One region of the Pectobacterium actinidiae genome, then DNA from elsewhere that is predicted to be linked to it. Evidence: riboswitches for the same ligand, from Rfam matches in the RefSeq annotation. Region 1 holds a riboswitch; each other region holds the start of a gene.

The links. A riboswitch is a leader RNA that binds a small molecule or an ion and turns the genes downstream of it on or off. The one in region 1 is predicted to bind thiamine pyrophosphate.
Region 2: linked by a shared signal. The riboswitch ahead of thiC (phosphomethylpyrimidine synthase ThiC) and the one ahead of thiB (thiamine ABC transporter substrate binding subunit) in region 1 are both predicted to bind thiamine pyrophosphate.
Region 3: linked by a shared signal. The riboswitch ahead of thiM (hydroxyethylthiazole kinase) and the one ahead of thiB (thiamine ABC transporter substrate binding subunit) in region 1 are both predicted to bind thiamine pyrophosphate.

What each region holds. Positions count from the first base shown of each region.
Region 1 is NZ_JRMH01000001.1:3,876,611-3,884,290, reverse strand. Features, by position in the region: gene KKH3_RS16720 (family 43 glycosylhydrolase) at 384-2,006, shown strand; gene thiQ (thiamine ABC transporter ATP-binding protein ThiQ) at 2,011-2,721, opposite strand; gene thiP (thiamine/thiamine pyrophosphate ABC transporter permease ThiP) at 2,708-4,315, opposite strand; gene thiB (thiamine ABC transporter substrate binding subunit) at 4,291-5,274, opposite strand; TPP riboswitch at 5,355-5,451, opposite strand; gene sgrR (HTH-type transcriptional regulator SgrR) at 5,489-7,147, opposite strand; gene sgrT (glucose uptake inhibitor SgrT) at 7,237-7,401, shown strand; gene KKH3_RS16690 (helix-turn-helix transcriptional regulator) at 7,548-7,680, opposite strand, start outside.
Region 2 is NZ_JRMH01000002.1:834,406-842,085, forward strand. Features, by position in the region: gene thiH (2-iminoacetate synthase ThiH) at 205-1,326, opposite strand; gene KKH3_RS21220 (thiazole synthase) at 1,323-2,108, opposite strand; gene thiS (sulfur carrier protein ThiS) at 2,110-2,310, opposite strand; gene KKH3_RS21230 (HesA/MoeB/ThiF family protein) at 2,307-3,086, opposite strand; gene thiE (thiamine phosphate synthase) at 3,088-3,729, opposite strand; gene thiC (phosphomethylpyrimidine synthase ThiC) at 3,726-5,705, opposite strand; TPP riboswitch at 5,820-5,974, opposite strand; gene KKH3_RS21245 (Rsd/AlgQ family anti-sigma factor) at 6,097-6,558, opposite strand; gene nudC (NAD(+) diphosphatase) at 6,667-7,449, shown strand; gene hemE (uroporphyrinogen decarboxylase) at 7,549-7,680, shown strand, end outside.
Region 3 is NZ_JRMH01000001.1:3,231,802-3,239,481, reverse strand. Features, by position in the region: gene KKH3_RS13890 (sulfite exporter TauE/SafE family protein) at 1-116, shown strand, start outside; gene adhP (alcohol dehydrogenase AdhP) at 353-1,363, opposite strand; gene KKH3_RS13880 (GGDEF domain-containing protein) at 1,588-2,511, opposite strand; gene ahr (NADPH-dependent aldehyde reductase Ahr) at 2,665-3,684, opposite strand; TPP riboswitch at 3,844-3,940, shown strand; gene thiM (hydroxyethylthiazole kinase) at 3,978-4,772, shown strand; gene thiD (bifunctional hydroxymethylpyrimidine kinase/phosphomethylpyrimidine kinase) at 4,769-5,572, shown strand; gene psiE (phosphate-starvation-inducible protein PsiE) at 5,751-6,158, shown strand; gene yegS (lipid kinase YegS) at 6,187-7,086, opposite strand; gene trhP (prephenate-dependent tRNA uridine(34) hydroxylase TrhP) at 7,503-7,680, opposite strand, start outside.

The DNA.
Region 1 (7,680 bases):
GTTACGGCGCGCTGCCGACGACGACCACGCGCACGACGACGACCGCGTCAACATGCGCGGTGTGTAGTAGTGCTGAAGTGGAAGAAGCGTAGTGTGTCACGGGAATCCTATTTATGTTCGAGTTATTGATGGTCGAGTGTTGTGTTCGAATGAGTTATTCAATCTTCAATCCATATAAGCACAGCAGTATAAAAAGACACAATACCTACAAGGTATAAAAACTGAATATGTCGAATTGGTCACAGTATATTGAAAACTTTACGGCGTTCTTGCCGCTTGATTTTTCGCCACACAACCCAAGAATCGTGACTTTTTTCACAATTGGAACGGCGTTTCAATGTTATAAATTATAAAATAATCATTGAGATAGTGGATGGTGATAAATGGGCGTGTCCCGAGTGGTGGGGAAAGGCGTATTGAGCGGTATCTTACTGATGGCAATGGGGATCGGCCAGACGATGGCCTGTCAGGCTGGCCCCGCCAACGAATGGATGCGGGGTATTGAGCAGCAGCGTCAGGCGGATTTGGGCAATGGCTGTTATCTCAATCCGATTATTGCGGGCGATCATCCGGACCCCACGATTATCAAGGATGGGGAAGATTACTACATGACGTTCTCGTCATTTGACGATATCCCCGGACTGCTGATTTGGCACTCGCGCGATTTAGTGAATTGGGAGCCGCTGGGCCCGGCGATTACAACACCTGTTGACGCGATTTGGGCACCGGATTTGGTGAAGCACAACGACAAATACTATATCTACTTCACCACGAATCGGATTATCGACGCCAAAGGAACAAAAAAGAAAACGCTGTATGTGATTACCGCCGATGATATTCATGGACCGTGGACGCCGCCGAAAGATACCGGTTTGAAAAATCCGGCTAGCGATCCTGGCCATGTGGTAGGAGAGGATGGTAAGCGTTACATCTTTATGTCGGGCGGCAACCGCGTGCAATTAACGGACGACGGGCTATCGACGGTCGGTGAAATGGCGGTGGTCTATCAGGGATGGCAGTACCCGGAAGAGTGGGATGTGGAAAGCTTCTCGCAGGAAGGGCCTAAGATGCTGCGCCACGGTGACTACTTCTACATGGTGCTGGCGGAAGGTGGAACGGCGGGGCCACCGACCGGACACATGGTGATTGCCGCGCGCTCCAAATCGATCAACGGACCGTGGGAAAACTCGCCGCATAACCCGATCATCCGTACGCAGGATCGTTCAGAGAAATGGTGGTCGCGCGGCCATGCCACGCTGATCGAAGGGCCGGATAAAAATTGGTACATGGTGTACCACGGCTATGAAAACGGCTTTATGACACTGGGGCGTCAGGCGATGTTGGAGCCGATCGTTTGGGGTGATGATGGCTGGTTTACGTCCGCCGGATTCGATACCGGTAAACCGATTCGCAAACCGGAAGGGGGCGAGGCGGTGCCTCACGGCATTGGCTGGTCTGATAGCTTTACCGACGAGAAATTTCCGGCTCGCTGGCATTTCTATCGTGCTAATGCGGAGGAGCTGAAGCGGGTCACGCTTAGCGACGGCAAGCTGCACTTGAAGGCAAAAGGCACGTCGCCGAAGGACAGCGCGCCGCTGACGATGATCCCTGGCGATCAGGCTTACCAGATTGAAGTCACGGCAAATTTTGCCTCTGGCGCACAGGCAGGGTTGCTGCTGTTCTATAACGCGAAGCTATACGTCGGGCTGTCGTTTAATCAGGACGGCACCATCATGCAACGCTACGGGCTGGAAAGGGCGGAAAAGAAACTGCCGCATGTTACGGGCAATGAGGTGCAGATTCGGATGAAAAACGATCGCCATATTGTGACGTTCTACACTCGCACCTCGGATCAGGAGCCGTGGAAGAAATACCCGGTACAGATGGAAGTCTCCGGTTACCACCACAATGTGGCTTATGACTTCCTCAGCTTACGACCCGCGTTGTATGCGTCGGGCGAGGGCGAGGTTACGTTCAGCAACCTGCGCTATCAGGCGTTGCCTTAATTCTTCAATCCGAAGACGGACGTGAAATTCCCAGGATGGCGGCCGCGTCGGCGCTGCCATCCTGTAGCGCCTGAGTCGGCCCGTCATAATAAATCTGCCCGTCCACGATCAGCACCGTACGTTTTGCGATCCGCATGGCATCATCCAGATTGTGGGACACCATCAACAGCGTGAATTGACGCTCCTGACACACACTTTCAACCAGATCGAGCATCTCCTGACGCAGCGCGGGATCGAGTGCCGAGAACGGTTCATCCAATAGCAGAATCGGCTGATGACGCACCAGACAGCGTGCCAATGCTGCCCGCTGACGCTGCCCGCCAGAAACCTGTGAAGGTAGACGATCCAGAAGATCGGCGAGGCCGACCCGATCGGCAATCTGCCGTAACGTCTCGCGCTGTTCTGCACTAAGCCGCAGGCCGGGATGTAACCCCAGTGCGATGTTTTGCCCGATCGTCAGATGAGGAAACAGGTTATTTTCCTGAAACAGAATCGAAACCGGTCGTTTAGCGGGAGCCGTCTCGAGGTGAGATTCGCCGTTAAGTCGTAATTCCCCGCTGTCTGCCATCAGGAAGCCCGCAACCAGATTCAGCAGCGTGCTTTTCCCTGCGCCGCTGGGGCCGAGGATAGCGATGCGCTCGCCCGGTTTGACGTGAAAATCAAAACGCATGGGCAAGTGCTGATAAAAGTAGGTCAATTTCTCAAGCGCGATCATGACGGCCTGCCAGTTTCTCAATCAGGGTAAATAACATAAAGCACAGCAGCATCAACAGCAGCGCCGTGACCGCGCCGTCGGTGCTGCGATAGGAACCAATTTGCTGGTACAAATAGAACGGCAGCGTGCGGAACTGCTCATTACCGAACAGCGCGATGACGCCGAAATCACCAATCGACAGCACGCAGGCAAAAGCTAACGCCTGCGCCAGCGGCTGTTTTAGCGCGGCGAGTTCGATCAACCTCAGTCGCTGCCAGCCGCGAATATCCAGTGACGTGCAGAGTCGGTTGTAGCGTTCGGCAACGTCCAGCATCGGGTTTTCCAACACTTTGATCGCGTAGGGAATTGCCATTAGCGCGTTGGTGAACACCACCAGTGCGTAAGGGGATTGCGGTAGCCCGATGCTGTTATTCAGCAGCAGGAAAAAGCCGGTTGCCAGCACAATGCCCGGCATCGCGAGGATGAGCATACCGCTCAGGTTCATCAACTGCCCGTAGAGTGGTTTCTGGCGTAATTTTAGCTCGCGGCTGCTCCAGAGCAACATCATGGTTAGCACCAGACACAGTAGCCCCGCGCCCAAGGCAATGCGCAGCGAGGTAAACAGCGTTTGCCAGAGCACGGGCTGTTGCAGCACGGTAACCAGCGATCGGTTTACGCCATCTACCACCACGGCCAGCAAGGGGGGAACGACCAACAGTAACAGTGCACCGATCAGCAGACCATCGGTGAGGCGGCTTAAGGCGCTATCCTGCGGATTACGCCAGGCAAGCTGTTGTGTACTGCCTACGGGTAGAATGCGTCCCAGCCGCTGGCTCAGCAGCACTAAACCCAGACAGCAAATCATCTGAATTAACGCCAGCAGCGCCGCGCGTGCCGGATCGTAATCAAAACTTAATGCCTGATAGATAGCCAGCTCAATCGTGGTCGCCTGCGGGCCTCCGCCCAGTGACAGCACCGTCGCAAAGCTGGCAAAGCAGAGCATAAAAATCAGCGCGCCGGTCGGTAAAATCTGTCGGCGCAGGGCGGGCCATTCCAGCAAGCGGAAATGTTGCCAGCTGTTCATGCCCAGATTGGTGGCCAACTGACGCTGCTCGGTAGCGATGCCTTCTAACGACTGCAACAGCAATCGCGTCGCCAGCGGTAGATTGAAGAAGACATGCGCCAGCAGGATGCCCTGCAATCCATAGGGCGAAAACGTGTATTTCAGGTCAAACCAGCCCAGCGCAGAGGCCAGCCAGCCTTGTCTACCATAAACGCTGAGCAGGCCAAAAACGGCGACCAGCACGGGCAGCACCAGCGTCATCGCGCACAGGCGCAGCAGCCAGCGGTGACCGGGAAAGCGCCGCCGATACAGCGCTCTGGCGAGAAAAATGGCCGGAACGGTAGAGAAAAACGCAGAAAGAAAGGCCTGCCAGAAGGTAAAGCGAATGACATGCCAGAGATAGCTGTCATGCCATAGCGTGCGCCACTGGCTTTCGGGCGCCTGTAGCCACAGCGCACCGAAAGCCAGGGCGGCAACGGAAATTAACAGCGTTGTGGCCAGCAGCCCTGGCCACAGACGTCCGCCGATCAGTGGCTGACGGCGCGTTGCCATGCCTGAATCCACTGCGTCCGTTGGTCGGCAACGTCCTGAGCGCTGAACTGCATGGCCTTCTCAGGAACCGCGAGCGCCGCGAAGCCCGCGGGCAGGTCGGTTTTAACCGCCGGATACATCCAGTTCGTGGTAGGAATCGCCTGCTGGAAGGTTGGGCTCAGGATGAACTGCATAAAGCGTTTTGCCAGTTCGGGATTTTTGCTGGAAGCCAACTGCCCGGCGATTTCAATTTGCAGATAGTGCCCTTCGCTAAAGGTGGCCGCCGCGTAGTTGTCTTTCTTTTCTTCAATGATGTGATAGGCCGGTGAGGTGGTGTAGCTCAGCACCAGATCGGCTTCCCCTTTCAGGAACAGGCCATAGGCTTCGCTCCAACCTTTGGTGACGGTAACGGTTTTTTTCGCCAGCTTCTGCCAGGCTTGCGGTGCGTCGTCGCCGTACACTTTCTGCATCCATAACAGCAGACCCAGTCCCGGCGTGCTGGTGCGCGGATCCTGATAGATCACTTTCCACGGTGCATTGCTGTCCACCAGTTCATGCAGGCTTTTCGGCGGGTTTTTCAGCGTGTCTTTGTTATACACAAACGCGAAATAGCCGTAGTCGTAAGGAACGAACGTCTTATTGTTCCAGCCGCCCGGCACCGTGACAGCGCGGGTGTCCTGACCGTGTGGCGCAAACAGGCCGGTTTGTTCTGCTGCCTGCAACAGGTTGTTGTCCAGCCCCAGAATGATGTCCGCTTTGCTGTTTTTGCCTTCCATACGCAGACGGTTCAGCAGCGAGGCACCGTCTTCCAGTGCGACGAAATTCAGTTCGCACTCGCACTCTTTTTCAAACGCGGTCTTGATGACGGGGCCCGGACCCCATTCGGAAGCGAATGAGTCATAGGTATAAACCGTAAGCGCGGGCTTGGCGAAAGCCGAAGCAGAGAGCAGTAACAGGCAAGGCAGGCTGGTTTTCAGCACGGTGGCTGAACAGTGTAGTAATTGATTTAACACTTTGCACTCCTGATAATCATAGGGTGGCAAAGGATTTTGAGGCAGCAATAAGCCGCACTCTCAAATCCCTTCGCCGGTATTAACCGGATCAGGTTCGACGGGTATCTTCTCAGCGAAAAATTTTCCGCACCCCGTTGAGAACGGCACATTGTAAAGGGTAAAGCCTTGCAGCGAAAGGCTCTCAGTGTTCCGGTGGTGCAAACCAGGCGGATTTAAAATCAAACCAGCCCAACATATTCATCCTGACGCCGCGCATACTGCGCTGGCCTTGAAGTTGCAGCCAGTGATGTAACAGCGGATGCAACTGACCACTTGCGATCAGTTTTTCACACCACTCTGCCATGGGTAGCGTGTGATTGCGCCACTGTTGCGCATCGGCGAGCAGATCGTCGTCCAGACAGTGTTGTAGCAGCGGGAGTTCGTAGAGCATCGCGAACAGGGAGAATTCGAGCGGCAGGTAGCAATTCAGGCTGCCAAACCAGATATCGCTCTCGGCATTGCCCTGATGCCAATCTTCGTAGCTAACCGTCTGGACATGCAGTTTGACGCCATGCTGTGCCAGCAGTGTGCGCATAATCTCGCTTAATATCCGGTATTCAGGGTGTGCCTGATAGAACGTGAGCGTGACCTCGGTTAACCCTTGGGGAATAGATTGCGGTACATCAGGTCGATGATGATGCCAGCGTGGCAGCAGGCTATAGGCCGGTGACCAGTCGCGCTGGTTGCTGGTATTGGCGTGGCTGAGCAGTGAGATAGGGTTAAATACCTGTCTAAGCCACTGTTGAGCTTCTGGCCATGATGTTAACGAAGAACGTTTGTCGAACAGGAGGAAGTAGCCGCCTTCTTCCATCCGGCTTTCCAGTTGTTCGTGACGAGAATTATCAGACTGGAGTTGAATGGATACTGGCATTTCCTCCGGTTCGTCCGGCAGAACCCAGATATTGACCTCATCAATCAACGCCCGATAGCCAAAATAATCATCGAAGGCGCGAATTTTCAACTGATTACTATTATTGCGCACCACAGCATAAGGGCCGGTGCCAATGGGGTGTTGGGCAAAATCCGGTAGCGTTTGCCACTCTTGCGGCAAAATCATGGCGTGCACGCTGCCTAATAGCCACGGTAGCCATTTATCCGGGCTGTTTAGCTGGATGTCGATCACGAATGGCATCGGTGACGTGACGGCTTCAATATGAGAAAAAAGCGCAAGCGGGGTAAGGCGAGAGAGTGACGTGGTGATATCGTCCATCGTGAGCTCTCGTCCATGATGAAAGCGAATAGCTGGACGCAGATAGAAGCGCCAGTGCAGGGGAGAGAGCATCTGCCAATGATGAGCAAGGTCGGGTTTAATTTCCCCATTTTCCTCATTTATATTGGTGAGCCCGCTGAAAATTTGTCGTGCAATATGCATTTCCGAACGTCGTAGCGCCGATCCGGGCAGTAAATTGCGTAATGGCCGGTAATAGAGGATGCGCAAAATATGCTTTCCTTGTCGGAAGCTCCGCCCAAGGTGGGCAAGTAGCATCTGGCGCACGGCTTCTTTATCACCCACCAACTGCACCAATTGCTCAATGCGATCCTGCTCCAGCAGATCTTCGGCGCGCTGCTGCTGTAACGCTAATCCGGTATACACAAAGGAGAGCTGCGAGCGTTTTCCTCTGCCTGCTTCAGCCTGCCAGATAAGCCAGCCCTCTTGCTGCATCGCATTCAGCAGCGAACGGATATGGCGGCGTGAGCAGTTTAATACGCCCGTCAGCTCTTGCAGCGTGGTGTCGGTGGTTTGTCCCTGAAAATGTTGCCACAGGCGGATGAACTGTTGTTGCAATCGAGGGGAAGACATAAAGAGGAACTCCCTGCACTAAAGTCATCAATTTATCTTTCCCTATATTACGTCGATACTTTCTCACAAGGAAAGAAAGGAGGTGGCTTATGGCGATTTCCCGTTTGTACCTGTTCTATCGAACCTACTTATCGACCTGTCAAGCGAAGTGGTTGCGATGGATGTCTGCCCAACAGCGCGTTGCATTACTACAACAGGCGACGCAGTGGCACCTGAAAGACATGTCTGACGACGAGTACCGTCATTGGCTCTAGGTGGTGCAAGGAAACGTATTCTGAGTAATGGTGGCGTTTCACCAGCCAGCGAGTTTTTCGCTGGTTTTTTTTATGGTGTTTACCTGTATCTCTCTTTTTGGCTGTCGCGGATGATTTGCATGGTAAGGAGATATCAGCGGCGTTGTTTACGTGATGATTTGTTCACGTAATGGCATACCTTCGCTGAGCAATGCACAATAACGTGCTAATTCGTCCTGCTGACGGGCATTGCGTATCTGCAAGGCCAGATTAATTGTGGCAAGCTCCTGAGCATTATCG
Region 2 (7,680 bases), on a different contig from region 1:
ATATTGCTTTCCGTGTAATTCTCATTTTGACCTGCGAGCCGTATCCCAAATCATACGTATCACGCATACCGAGCGCTTAAGATCCGGGATACGAGGGCTACCACGGTGCGAGATGTCCCTGCGGGAACCTCATCACCGTGTTTCCCTCTCACTTCACGCTTAAGTGACCACTATCAGGCGTATCGCCGTCTTATCTGCTAGGAACTAACGGCCTAAATAACCGTCCCAGTCTTTCCAGACGGGCTGGAGACCTGCACGTATGATGGCTTGCGCCACATCTTCAGGACGTCGTGAATCATGCGGCGAAAACTGTTCCAGTTCAGGATGGTCGTCGGCATAGCCACCCGGTTGGGTTTTGGAAAATGCGCTGACGTTGTTAATCGCGATAGGAATCGCGTGATCGCGAAAGAAAGGCGATTCACGTGTGGAAAGCGACAGCTCAATATCCGGCGACAGCAACCGGAATGCGCAAATGACCTGCATGAGCTGAGCTTCATCCATGAGCGACGCCGGTTCAATGCCGCCCGCACAGGGGCGCAGACGAGGGAACGAGATAGAATAGCGGCTCTGCCAGTAGTGCTGCTGTAAGTGCAACAGATGTTCCGCCACCATGTAGCAGTCGGTTCGCCAGCTATTGGACAGGCCGATTAACGCGCCCAGCCCGATCTTGTCGATCCCCGCACGCCCCAGTCGATCCGGTGTGGCGAGTCGCCAGTGGAAATCCTGCTTTTGTCCTTTTAGGTGATGCAACTGGTAGGTCGCGGGATGATAGGTTTCCTGATAGACCATCACACCATCCAACCCCAGCGCTTTCAACTCGGCATATTCATCTTGCGACAGCGGCTGAACTTCAATCATCAGCGAACTGAAATGCGGTCGAATCAGCGGAAAAACGCGACGGAAATAATCCATTCCCACTTTGCGCTGGTGTTCGCCCGTCACGAGCAGCAGGTGTTCAAACCCAAGTTCCTTGATGGCGGCGCATTCACGTAGGATCTCTGCCTCATCCAGCGTTTTTCGTTTGATGTGGTTGCTCATCGAAAAGCCGCAGTAGGTGCAATCGTTAGAGCACAGATTGGACAGATACAGCGGCACATAGAAACTCACTGTATTGCCGAAACGCTGCCGGGTGAGCTGCTGTGCCCGCTGAGCCAGCGGCTCCAGATAGGCGCTGGCGGCAGGTGAGATGAGCGCCATAAAATCGTCACGCGTCAGATGTGGTACAGCAAGCGCTCGCTCAACATCGCGGACGGTTTTACCGTTGATGCGCAGGGTCAGGTCATCCCAGTCGAGCTGTTCCCAGACAGTTTGGAAATCGACGTTCATCTCGCCGCCCCTTCCGTTTGCTGATGCAGAAAACCGGTGAGTGGGCTGGTGGCGCTGGCGACAAACTGCTTACTTCCCAGACCGGCCTGACGAGCAATCCCTCCTGCATCGACTGCCAGTCTAAATGCGTGCGCCATTGCCACGGGATCGCGAGCAACCGCGATGGCCGTGTTGACCAGTACGGCGTCGGCTCCCATTTCCAGCGCATCGGCCGCATGGCTGGGCGCGCCAATGCCCGCATCGACAATCACCGGAACACGCGCCTGTTCGATGATGATGCGGAGAAAATCACGCGTTTGCAGCCCTTGATTGGAGCCGATTGGTGCGCCCAGTGGCATCACCGCCGCGCAGCCGACCTCTTCCAGCCGTTTGCACAGTACCGGATCGGCACCGCAGTAGGGCAGCACCGTGAAGCCTTCTTTGACCAGCTGTTCGGCGGCTTTCAGCGTTTCAATAGGGTCGGGTAGCAGGTATTTCACATCGGGGTGAATTTCCAGCTTCAGCCAGTGCGTACCGAGCGCTTCTCGTGCCAGTCGAGCGGCAAAAATGGCTTCGTCTGCGGTTTTGGCTCCTGAGGTATTCGGCAACAGCTTAATACCGAGCTGACGTAACGGCGCGAGAATGGCATCGTTGCCGCCGTTGAGGTCAACACGTTTCATCGCCATGGTCACGAGCTGTGAACCGGACGCCTCGAGTGCCGCCAGCATCAGTTCTGGCGTAGCGAATTTTCCGGTGCCGGTCAGCAGCCGTGAAGTTAATGTCGTATCGGCAATGTGCAGCATGTCATCCTCCCGCTATTGCCTGAAAAAGCAAAATATCATCGCCGTCTTGCACCTGATGCTGTGACCAGGTAGCGCGTGGGATAATGGTTTGATTGATGGCCAGCGCCGTGCCCGGCTGGAGCCGGTTCATCTGGCTTAGCAGCGCCTCAACCGTGATGGCCTCTGGGCATTCAAAGGGCTCATCATTCAGCGTGATTCTCATGCCGCGCCCCCACATACCGGGCAATGGGGGGCGCGCGTAAGCTGGAGTGTGTTCCAGCTCTGCTGTTTGCCATTGAACATTCTCAGCTTGCCCTCTAGCGCGGACGGCATACCAGCCAGCAGTTTTATCGCTTCCAACGCCTGAAGCGTGCCAATCACGCCGACTACCGGCCCCAGCACGCCGGCAGTGCGGCAGTTGCGCTGTGGTTCGGCCGTATCGGGGTACAGACAGGCGTAGCAGCCAGAGTGATAAGGCGGAGTGAAGACCGCGAGCTGGCCGCTGAAACCGACGGCGCTCCCGCTGATTAGCGGCTTGCCTGCGCTGAAGCAGGCGGCGTTAACCGCATGGCGAGTTGTCATGTTGTCGCTGCAATCCAGCACCAAATCGACGCGATTGACGGCGCGGTATAACGTGTCCCCGCTGAGCCTTTCGGTGAGTGCGATCGCTTCTGAGTGTGGATTTAATGCCTGTAGTTGACGCTGCGCTAGCACGGCTTTGGGTTTGTCGGTGTCGCTGGTGCGATACAGAATCTGACGTTGCAGGTTACTGATGTGCAGTGAGTCATCATCGGCAAGCAGTAGCGTGCCGACCCCAGCGGCAGCCAGATAGAGCGAGGCGGGCGCCCCTAGCCCACCCAGCCCAACCAGCAGAACGCGGGCGGCTTTGAGTTTTTCTTGACCTTCCGGGCCAATATCTTCCAGCATCAGTTGGCGGCTGTAGCGCATGAATTCGCTATCGCTCAGTCCGGCAGGCGCTGGATGGTGAGTCGTTACCATGTCATGCCTCCCGTCCTTCAATCATTTTGAGCAGCGCCGTGGTGGCCTGCCGCCAGTCTGGTGCCTGCGTAATGGCGCTGACGACAGCGATGCTGCCGACGCCTGTTGCCAGTACCGCAGGGACTCTGTCGATGCTGATACCGCCAATTGCAACAGTGGGAAAACGGTCTTCCAGATCGGTAATATGTCGTGCTAGTTCTGCCAGCCCCTGCGGCGCTGATGGCATATCCTTGGTTTGCGTCGGGAAAATATGCCCCAGCGCGATATAGGATGGGTTGAGCGCCACTGCGCGTGCCAGTTCAGGAGCGTCATGCGTGGAAACGCCTAAACGCAGACCCGCTTGTTTAATCGCGGTCAGATCGGCGGTATCCAGATCGTCCTGACCCAGATGTACACCGTATGCCTGATGTTTTACCGCCAATTTCCAGTAGTCGTTGATGAAGAGCTGCGCCTGATAGCGGCGACCCAATGTGATCGCCTGGATCACATCGGTTTCGGCTTGTTCATCTGACCGATCTTTGATCCTGAGCTGGATCGTTTTCACCCCGACGCTGAGTAAGCGTTCGATCCATTCCACGCTATCGACAACGGGGTAAAGCCCCAGCCGCTGTGACGTCGGGGCAAAAGGCGTCGAGTCCGTCATTTGCTTTCCTCGGTTTGCAGGCTGGTGGCGCTGTGATAAAGCTCGCTGCCGCGCGAGCGGAATTCTTGCGACATCTGCGCCATACCTATCTCAATCGGTTTGGCTTCCGCTTCTTGTTTTGCGGCGTAGTCGCGCACTTCCTGTGAGATTTTCATCGAGCAGAATTTAGGGCCGCACATGGAACAGAAGTGGGCGACTTTGCCGGATTCCTGCGGCAGCGTTTCATCGTGGTAGGCACGGGCGGTTTGGGGATCGAGCGCCAGATTGAACTGATCTTCCCAGCGGAATTCGAAACGTGCTTTTGACATGGCGTTATCACGAATCTGCGCGCCGGGGTGGCCTTTCGCCAGATCGGCGGCATGAGCGGCGATCTTATAAGTAATGAGTCCCTGTTTGACGTCTTCCTTGTTCGGCAAGCCAAGATGCTCTTTCGGTGTGACATAACAGAGCATCGCGCAGCCGAACCAGCCAATCATGGCAGCACCGATGCCAGAGGTGAAGTGATCGTAACCCGGTGCGATATCGGTCGTCAGCGGGCCGAGCGTATAGAATGGCGCTTCGTGGCAGTGCTCCAGCTCTTCGGTCATGTTGCGGCGGATCATCTGCATCGGAACGTGGCCGGGGCCTTCGATCATCACCTGTACGTCGTATTCCCAGGCGATTTTGGTCAGCTCACCTAACGTATGAAGTTCGGCAAACTGAGCCTCGTCGTTAGCATCCTGAATCGAGCCGGGACGTAAACCATCACCCAGCGACAGTGCGACGTCGTAAGCGGCACAGATTTCACAGATTTCGCGGAAGTGTTCGTACAGGAAGCTCTCTTTGTGATGCGACAGGCACCATTTCGCCATAATGGAACCGCCGCGTGAGACGATGCCGGTCAAGCGTTTGGCCGTCATCGGCACATAGCGCAACAGCACGCCAGCGTGGATGGTGAAATAGTCCACGCCCTGTTCTGCCTGTTCCAGCAGCGTATCGCGGAACATTTCCCAGTTCAGGTTTTCCGCCACGCCGTTCACTTTTTCCAACGCCTGGTAAATCGGCACTGTCCCGATCGGCACGGGGCTGTTACGCAGAATCCACTCGCGGGTTTCGTGAATATAGCGGCCGGTTGAGAGATCCATCACCGTATCAGCGCCCCAGCGGGTAGACCAGACCAGTTTCTCTACCTCTTCTTCGATGGAAGACGTCACGGCGGAGTTGCCGATATTGGCGTTAACCTTCACCAGAAAATTGCGACCGATAATCATCGGCTCTGACTCGGGGTGATTGATGTTTGAGGGAATAATGGCGCGCCCGGCGGCCACTTCCTGACGAACAAATTCCGGCGTGATGTTTTCTGGCAGAAGGGCGCCGAAACTTTGCCCCGGATGCTGCTGGCGCAGTACCTCGCCGCGAATACGTTCGCGTCCCATATTTTCACGAATGGCGATAAATTCCATTTCGGGCGTAATCATGCCCTGTCGCGCATAGTGGAGTTGGGTGACGCGTTTTCCTGTTTTGGCACGCAGCGGATTCGGCAGGTGTTCAAAACGCAGATGATCCAAACCGGCATCTGCCAGACGCTGTTGGGTGAAATCGGAACTGACGCCGGATAGCGCTTCGGTGTCATGACGTTCTGCAATCCAGCTGGCGCGCAGCTTGGCTAGCCCAACGCGGACATCGGGTTGCGCAGCAGGATCGCCATAAGGCCCTGACGTATCGTAAACCGGAATGGGTTCGTTGGGTTCGTATTGGGGGTTGTCTTTACTGCCGCCGAGTAACGTCGGGCTAAGCTGAATCTCCCGCATCGGTACGTGGATGTCATCGCGTGAACCCGTAAGGTAAATGCGTTTGGAATTGGGAAAGGCGGTTCCCTGTAAGGTTTCAATAAACTGCTGGGCGGCGGCACGCTGTTCACGGCGACCGGATTTGGATGCTGTAGATAATTCTGTCTTTACCGACGAGGATTTTGTAGACAATGGTTCTGTAGACATAGCAAGTTCCTGTAAGACGTAAAGGGAAGATTGCTTGTCTGGAGCCCGGAGGGAGTAATAATGATATTGAGCGTCAGAGCAGGTATGTGCAAATACGCAGCCTTGGGCTCAATGAGGTGCATTACTCTTGTTCCCTTCGCAGGTATTAACCCGATCAGGTTCCGCGGATCCCGAATTAACGGTCTCAGCCTGTGCGCTCATAAGTTTTGTCATAACGATTGATTTCGTAAAACAAAACACGAGCACGCTAGGCACTCCGACAAGATATGCCCGTTTCTTAAACGAGCCAATAAAACCCCTACACTGTATGTCGGCAAAACGCAGATGTCAAAGCGTCCCGCTTGTGCCTTCACAGCGTGCGATGATGTTCTGAAATAACGTCAAATGACGACTATTTGTCGTAAACCTGCTGGATCATTCTGTCTTCCAACGTAAAACGCGCTTCCAATGCTTCGCCGACGTGGGAGAGTGCCTGCTGGAATTCGAGGCAGTTATCATGGTCGATGGCTGCCGCCAGGTGACTATCGTAAAACGTCATAATTTGCTGCGTGTTATTTTGCAGGGCGAGGTCGAGCTGGGTGGAAAGCGCTAATACTTGTTCGCTGTGTGTCGCTGCTTCATGCAGCATTTTTTCGTATAAATGAAAGTGGCCGGTAGAAAGATAGTCCACCAGATTCTGGCAAAAATTATCCAATGCCTCTTCATCCAAAAGAGAAAGCGCTTCCTTGTTCGGCTTGATGCCAACCAGATGATAGTAAGCCACCAGAAGCTGCTTACGCGCTTGTAGCCATTGGTCGATTAACGCATTATTGCCACCAACGTATTCAGTCAGACTTTGTAGCTGGTTTAGCATTGTTGACTCCGTGAACGGTAAGAAATAACTGAAATCCCAGTTATAAAACTTATGTAATCACTCTGAATGTAAAATGCCAGTGAAGTGGCAGTGGAGCAATAAAAAGATATGGAACAGACGCTAAAAGGTGATGAAACTGGCTGGTGGGTGGTTAGCGATGCGATACAAATCTGGCTACCTCAGGGAGAATTGCCGCGCGGAACGGCGATAGAGTGGTCGTTGCAGGGGAAAACGGCTCGCCAAATCGGTGAATGGCAAGGGCTGCCTGTCTGGCTGGTTTGTCAGGGGCGGGATTCGGATATGGCATCGGTTCGCCAACTAATCGATCAGGACGTGGGGTTATTCCAGCTCGCAGGACGAGGCGTACAACTGGCTGAGTTTTACCGCTCCCATCGTTATTGCGGCTACTGCGGCCATGAAATGGTACGGAGCAAGACGGAGCTGGCATGCTTATGTCACCACTGCAAAGAACGCTATTATCCGCAGATCGCGCCTTGCATCATCGTCGCGATTCGCCGTGGTGAGGAAATTTTGCTGGCGCAGCACAATCGACACCGTGGAAACATGTACACCGTGCTGGCTGGGTTTGTGGAAGTCGGCGAAACGTTGGAACAGACGGTCGTGCGTGAGGTAATGGAAGAGAGCCAAGTTCAGATAAAAAATCTGCGTTACGTGAGTTCGCAGCCTTGGCCATTCCCTCATTCTCTGATGATGGCTTTTATGGCCGATTATGCGGGGGGAGACATCAAGCACGATCCGAAAGAGCTGCGTGACGCGGGCTGGTTCCGCTATGACCAACTCCCGCAGTTGCCTCCGCCGGGCACTGTAGCGCGTCGGCTTATCGAAGATACGGTGGTACTGTGCCGTGCTTATCACGAGAACGAAGGCTGACGTGGTACTATTTGTGTCATAAAGCGTTCGTTTTATCACGCATCCGCTTCATCACATCTATCCGGTGTAGAATCGCCGTGAGGCTGAAAGGAAAAGAACATGACTGATCTGAAAAACGATCGCTATTTGCGGGCGTTATTACGCCAACCCGTTGATGTCACTCCGGTGTGGATGATGCGTCAAGCGGGGCGTTATCTGCCAGAATATAAGGCAACGCGCGCGCAGGCGGGT
Region 3 (7,680 bases), 640 kb from region 1:
TCATCAGCGTGTCCTGGGGTGTCGCGGTGGCTCATAAACTTCCGGTCGCTTATTTGCGCGGCGCGTTTTGTCTAATGCTGGTCGGCGTGGGTATCACTATGCTGGTGCTGAAATAATGACGTGAGCCATCATATTTATCGCTCTTAATTCCTATGTATTCCGCTCTACGAAAAGGTGCGCCACGAATACGTCACCAAGAACCCGTGGGAAATGGCCTTTTTCACGCGTCCTGACATCGAGGTGTACCCTATTAAAAGTAAGCAGCTTGTGTGCTCTGGTAATACGCAAGCGCTTGGCTAAATATAAAAAATGGGATAGCGCAGTGCTATCCCGTTTATATTCAAAACGCCGTTTACATTGACAGATCAATTACCATGCGACCTGTAATTTTTCCGCCTTTCATTTCAGCGAAAATAGCGTTGATGTCTTTCAGCGGGCGACGAGTCACTTTCGGTTTCACTTTCCCTTCTGCCGCAAACTGGAATGCTTCTTTCAGGTCTTCACGCGTGCCAACCAGCGATCCTACTACCTGAATGCCATCCAGCACCAGACGCGGAATATTCAAATCCATGGATTCCGGTGGCAGGCCGACGGCAACAAGGCGTCCGCCCGCGCGAAGGGCATCGACTGCGGAGTTAAATGCTGCACGGGCAACGGCAGTGACTACGGCTGAATGCGCGCCGCCCACTTTTTCCTGAATGATTTTTGCAGCATCTTCCTTCGCAGGGTTAATGACCAGATCCGCGCCCATCTCTTTGGCAAAAGCTAATTGGGCGTCGTTGACATCAATCGCGATGACCTTCGCATTAAAGACATTTTTGGCGTATTGCAGCGCCAGATTCCCCAATCCGCCCAGACCATAAATGGCGATCCATTGTCCTGGTTTGATTTGTGAGATTTTTACCGCTTTGTAGGTTGTCACGCCCGCACAGGTAATACTGCTGGCAGCGGCAGAGTCCAGACCATCCGGCACTTTTACTGCGTAATCGGCAACGACGATGCACTCTTCTGCCATTCCGCCATCAACAGAGTAGCCCGCGTTTTTTACTTCGCGACACAGGGTTTCGTTACCGCTATTACAATATTCACAGTGGCCGCAGCCCTGATAGAACCAGGCCACGCTGGCGCGATCGCCGGGCTTCAGTGAGGTCACTCCCGGACCCACTTCTTTGACGATGCCAATGCCCTCATGGCCAAGCGTGATGCCGGTAACGTCGCCAAAATCCCCGTCTTTAACGTGCAGATCGGTGTGGCAAACGCCACAGCACTCCATGCTTAGCAGGGCTTCGCCGTGCTGGAGGGGGCGCAGTTTTTTATCCTGAATCTCAACGGAATGATCCTTTGTAACGATGGCTGCTTTCATTCGTCTTCCTTTCACTGAATGTTTTGTGGAGGTTATGTTTTCGGTTCTACCTATAAAAAAGTACACCCTGGTCAGTGAGTTGATTAATCAGGAAGTGTTTAATTTTGTTACAGAATGATAGGTGGCAAGCAGGGGGCGCCGTTGTGGAAATGAGTAGGGTTTATGATAATTCAGGGAGGGGGGCGCGTCCGTGCGGCCGTGTTATTGGTATGGCGAGAGGCGAACTACGACGTTTTTTCCTTCGGTTCCAGAGCCCATTCTACCTTGCCTTTACCGGTATTTTTGGCTTGGTAAAGCGCGACATCCACACGTTTCATAAAGTGTTCGGTGGGTTCGTGAGGCTGTTTTTTACCCGCCCCAATGCTGACAGAAAGGTGGTGCATATTCTTGATAATGATTTTGTTCGCATTTTTTAGCACTTCTCTTGCCAGCTTCTCTGCCCGATTCTGTGTTCCGGCATACAGAATAATCGCGAACTCTTCGCCTCCGATTCGGGTTGCGACGATCTCACTGTTATCGAAACGGGAAAGAATATGACCAAATTTGCTTAATATTTCGTCGCCTTTCGTATGTCCATATTTATCATTAATGACTTTGAAATTGTCGATATCGATAATAAATAAATAGGGTGTTTTCGCTTCGAGCTTTTTTAATTCGTTAATAAAAAACCGACGATTAGGAAGCTGTGTGAGTTCATCGCTAAATGACTGTATTCTGGCTTCGACATACTTATTATTGATTTGTTGTATCAGGGTATAGACACCGAATCCAACGCCAAACATACCAATAATTCTCAGCATGTCCTCAACATAATACCCAACCAGCTTAGGCTGATAGATAAATTCATCCATGAAGTCAAACGTGGCTGAGCCTATCCAGACATGGAGCCCGAGGCGAATGGATAAGGCTGAAGTATGGTTAAGGGATATTTTACTGGTGCATGACAAGATAAAAAAAAGAAAAATCAGCGCAATCGAATCGGTATAAACCCCCGGATTATTGTGTAACTGCTCCTGAAAGTTGCGCGGCTTGAAGAACAGGAGATTAAATATAATGATTAATACCGATAATAAAAGGGCAAATCTTACTGACGAGGATGTCTTCTTATTTTTATCAATGAAGTCGTGGTCATACTCTTTAAAAGGCATTGTGGATCTCCTCTTGCATCACTTTCCAATCCTATCATGAAATTTGTTGAATGCATTCAGTAGCGTGGTGCCGACCGGTGTGGTCCAGAGAATGACGATAATCTGACTCATGGGTAAAAAGCAGACGCCCGATCGCTCAGGCGTCTTTACCGATTAAAAATCGGCTTTCAGTACAACACGGTAACGGGCTTTGCCGTCACGTACGTGCTGGATGGCATCATTGATTTTCGACATCGGGAACAGTTCCGTCTGCGGCTTCACGTTGGCACGTGCGGCGAGCTTCATCAGAGAACGCAGCTCATGCGGTGAACCAGTAGAAGAACCAGAAACGCTGCGGTCACCCGCGATAAGCGTGAAAGCCGGAACGCTGAATGGCTTCATCACTGCGCCGACGGTATGGAATTTCCCGTTATAAGCGAGCGCGTTGAAGTAGGGCTGCCATTCCAGATCGACACTCACGGTGTTGATGATCAGATCGAACTGGCCTGCCAGAGCGGTCAGCGCCTGCGGATCGCGGCTGTTGACGACTTTATCGGCACCCATGGCCAGTACTTCCTGCTCTTTCGCCGGGTTCGAACTGAATGCTGTGACTTCACAACCCATGGCGTGCAGGAGCTTAATCGCGATATGTCCCAGGCCGCCGATACCGATCACGCCGACGCGGCTGGTTGCGGTGACATGGTGCATTAACAGCGGTTTGAAGACGGTGATGCCGCCGCACAGCAACGGACCTGCTGATTCGATATCAATGGTGTCAGGGAGTGGGATAGCCCACTGCCAGTTCGCGCGGATCTTATCGGCAAAACCGCCTTTATTCAGGATGGTCGGCACGCTGCCTTGCTGACAGTTAGTTTGACTGCCGCTGATACAGGCATCGCAGTGCCCACAGCTGCGCGCTGTCCAGCCAATACCGACGCGCTGACCAACCTTTAATCCTTTGCTTTTCGCCGCGTCACCCAGCGCGTGTACACGGCCAATCACTTCATGCCCGGCAACCAGCGGATAGTTCGACATGCCCCATTCGTTATCGATCATCGACAGATCGGAATGGCATACGCCGCAGTAATCAACCACGACTTCAACGTCTTCTGCCTGTAGTTCACCTGCATCAAACTCATACAACTCCAGCGCTGCCCCTGCTTCCGGCGCGGCATAACTCTTGATTATCGTCATCACAATTTCCTCCGTATGGGTTTGATTAGCCAGTCTAAAGGGTTATGGCATTTTTCTCTATGTCACAATGTGCCTGTGGTTTTTCATTTTGTGTCGGGGAGCGTCGCACGGGCGATGGCTTGCTTTACTGGCGTCACTTACTTATGCTGCGAAGTCTAAGTACATGACTCGGGGTGCCCTTCTTTGTGAAGGCTGAGAAATACCCGTACCACCTGATCTGGATAATGCCAGCGTAGGGAAGTCACGGTATGCCCCACCGGTTGCCGCCTTCTTCCACGCCGGTTGGGAGACCTATGAACATTCGACCTGCCGACTTTTCTGCCGCTCAGGCAGCAATCTCACTCACTCAATTCCGTTCTGCTTCGCCGCTGGTGCACTGCCTGACCAACGATGTGGTGCAATCTTTTACTGCCAATGTGCTGCTGGCGCTGAATGCGTCGCCTGCGATGGTGATCGATCCCGAAGAAGCCGCACAGTTCAGCGCGGTGGCGGATGCGTTGCTAATTAATGTCGGCACGCTGGAGCGCACGCGCGCTGAGGCGATGCGAGCGGCGGTAAACAGCGCGCATCAGGCGGGTACGCCGTGGGTGCTCGATCCGGTTGCCGTTGGTGGGTTGACCTTCCGGAGTGAATTTTGTCGGGAATTGCTGGCGTGGAAACCCGCGGCGATTCGTGGCAATGCATCTGAAATCATGGCGCTAGCGGGGTTAGCTGTACAAGGCCGTGGCGTGGATAGCGCCGATGATTCGCTGGCGGCGCTCCCTGCTGCGCGTGAACTGGCACGAGAGGTGGGGACGATTGTTGCGGTGACCGGCGCGGTGGATTATGTCACGGACGGTGAACGTGATATTGCGGTAAGCGGCGGCGATAGCATGATGACGCGCGTGGTTGGCACGGGCTGTGCGCTGTCGGCAGTCGTGGCCGGTTTCTGCTCTTTGGAGGGGGACCGTTTATCCCACGTAGCGGCGGCATGCTATGTCATGGCGTTAGCGGGGCAGCAGGCGGCTTCGGCGTCGCAAGGAACGGGGAGTTTTATCCCCAACTTCCTCGACAGACTCTATACTCTGCGCGCGGAGGATCTGGCATGAAGCGTATCAATGCGTTGACGATTGCGGGCACCGATCCGAGCGGCGGTGCGGGAATTCAGGCGGATTTAAAAGCGTTTTCCGCGCTGGGTGCTTACGGCACGTCGGTCATTACCGCGCTGGTGGCGCAAAATACGCGTGGCGTGCAGTCCGTCTACCGGATTGAGCCGGATTTTGTCGCGGCGCAGCTGGATTCCGTGCTGAGCGATGTGCGTATCGACAGCGCTAAGATTGGCATGCTGGCGCAGACCGATATCGTCGATGCGGTTGCCGAGCGCCTGCGTCATTACGCTGTGCCTTTCGTGGTGTTAGATACGGTAATGCTGGCGAAAAGTGGCGATCCGCTACTCGCGCCCGAGGCGGTGGAATCGATCCGTCGTGAACTGCTGCCGCTGGTTTCCCTGATTACGCCCAATCTGCCGGAAGCCGCGGCGTTGCTGAATACGTCACCTGCTACCAACGAGTGGGAAATGCGTGAGCAGGGCGAAGCGTTGCTGGCGATGGGGTGCCAGGCGGTGCTGATGAAAGGCGGCCATCTTAGCGAAGCGGAAAGCCCGGACTGGCTGTTCAGCTGTGAGGGCGAACCACAGCGTTTTAGCTCCCCACGCGTGAATACACGCCATACGCACGGCACCGGCTGCACGCTGTCTGCCGCACTGGCCGCGCTGCGACCACGTCACGATAGCTGGGGCGAGACGGTCAAGGTAGCGAAAGACTATTTACAGCAGGCGTTACAGCAGGCCGACACGCTGGAGGTTGGGCACGGAATCGGCCCCGTACACCATTTCCACCGCTGGTGGTAAAACGCCCATGCAGCCTGAAGTATGACGGGTATAAGTAAATTGACTTGTACTTTGCATGACATATTTGCCACTAATTTCAAACTAAATTAAGCGTATTTTGGCGTGACAGTGTGAGGGCATCCGGTTATTTTGCAGTGAATTCTTGGTGTTAATGTGAAATAGGATGTGGGGATAACATATGGCAGGTTCTGCTCGTAGTGCGATAGCTGCCAAGGCGCTTCAGACGATACTCAATATCGGCCTGCTGGTGCTGGCGATCATTCTGGTAGTTTTTTTAGTCAAGGAAACGTTCCATCTGGCGAAAGTGCTGTTGATCTCCAATGAAAAAGATTCCTCCTATCAACTGATAGAAGGCATTGTGATCTATTTCCTTTATTTTGAGTTTATTGCGCTGATCGTGAAGTATTTCCAGTCCGGTTATCACTTTCCGCTGCGCTATTTTATCTACATCGGCATTACGGCCATCATTCGCCTGATTATTGTCGATCACAAAAGCCCGTCGGATACGCTGGTGTATTCCGCGGCGATCCTGCTGCTGGTGGTGACGCTGTACCTGGCAAACAGTAATCGCCTGAAGCGAGAATAGTTGAAACAGGAATAGTCGAAACGCGCCGCTATTCCAGCATCGAGCACTGGGGCGGCAGTCGGCAGTGAATCGCAGCAGGCAGTATCTCAATATGGAAACGTTTGGCGGTGAGCGGTTCACCGTCCAGATTAAACGTCATATCGTCTGGGGCGGTGATCTCCAGCCACGGCAGGGTAGCGGAAATCATGTTCTGGTTTTCGCTGCCGGTAAACCAGGCTTGAAGCATGTTCGGCAGCAGCTCTGTTGCCGACAGCACGCTTAGTTCCAGCATCCCATCGTTGATTAGCGCTTCCGGGCAAAGCTGTTGCCCGCCGCCAGCCTGACGACCATTCCCTACTGCAATAACCAGCGTATCACCCGACCAGTGAAAATCCGGCCCGCGAATCTCACAGCGCTCGGCTTGCAGCATGTCCATGCGAAAGAGCGCGTGCAGCACGTATGAAGCACTCCCCAGCGCGGCCTTCATCTTGGCCGGTGTCTCGGTGGTAATGCGTGTGGCAAATCCGCCTGTTGCCATGTTGATGAAGTAGTGGCTGTCGTTCACTTTGGCGATATCAATGGCGGTGGCACGACCCTTGATCGCCAGCGTCAGCGCGTTGTGCATTTCCATCGGAATCTGACAGCTGGTGGCGAAATCATTGGCCGTACCCAGCGGCACAATACCCAGACATGGGCGAACCGCTTCCGGCTGTATCGCTAATGCGGCGGCAACTTCATTGACGGTGCCATCGCCACCAGCGGCGATCACGTTATCTGCGTTAAGTTGGATCGCCTCTTCCACATAGCGCTTGGCGTCGCCGTACTCCCAGGTCACGCGGACATGCAGCGTGTAGCCGTTCTTGCGTCGCTCACCAATGGCCTCGCGAAGTTCTTCATTACCCGCGCTTTTCCCATTCAGAATCAGCAGCGTCACCGGATTTTTTTCCATGGCCTATTTCTCCTCAGCAGGATAGTGGGATTAATAATAGTCACTAAATTGATAGGTAGAAATCAGAAGAGTCGGTGAATGTTTGCGGTGGAGAAAATCAGCGGGCGGGAGAAAAAGAAAAGCCAGCTCAAGGGAGATTGAGCTGGCCAAGGAGGTGGTTCCTAGTAGTATCACTACGCTTATTTTTCGTTCTATGTTTTCTCAGCGACGCAATATTAACCACAACACCAGCGAATTGATGTGATCTGTTTCTAATATTCGTTAAAAAACCCTGAGCTTTGTAACGATACCTCCGAGCGATTGACGTACCGATTTGCGGTTGAGAAAGGTCGATAATAGGGGGGCATACTACAAGGAAGGGATCGGCTTGTGAGAGGCATTGCCGGATGGTTAGGACATCCGGCAACATGGCCAGCTTATTCCGCGTTAGGATCACGCGTGGTAGTGCCCGGCAGATTGCGCAGCAGGAGCGCATAGTCCAGTGAGACGTCGTCCGGTACGGGCAGGTAAACGATATGGCCGTTACCCGGCGCAACATCGGTCGGCTGCCCTTTGGTATTCTGCATCGCGTCGATGGTGAATTGAATATTGCCG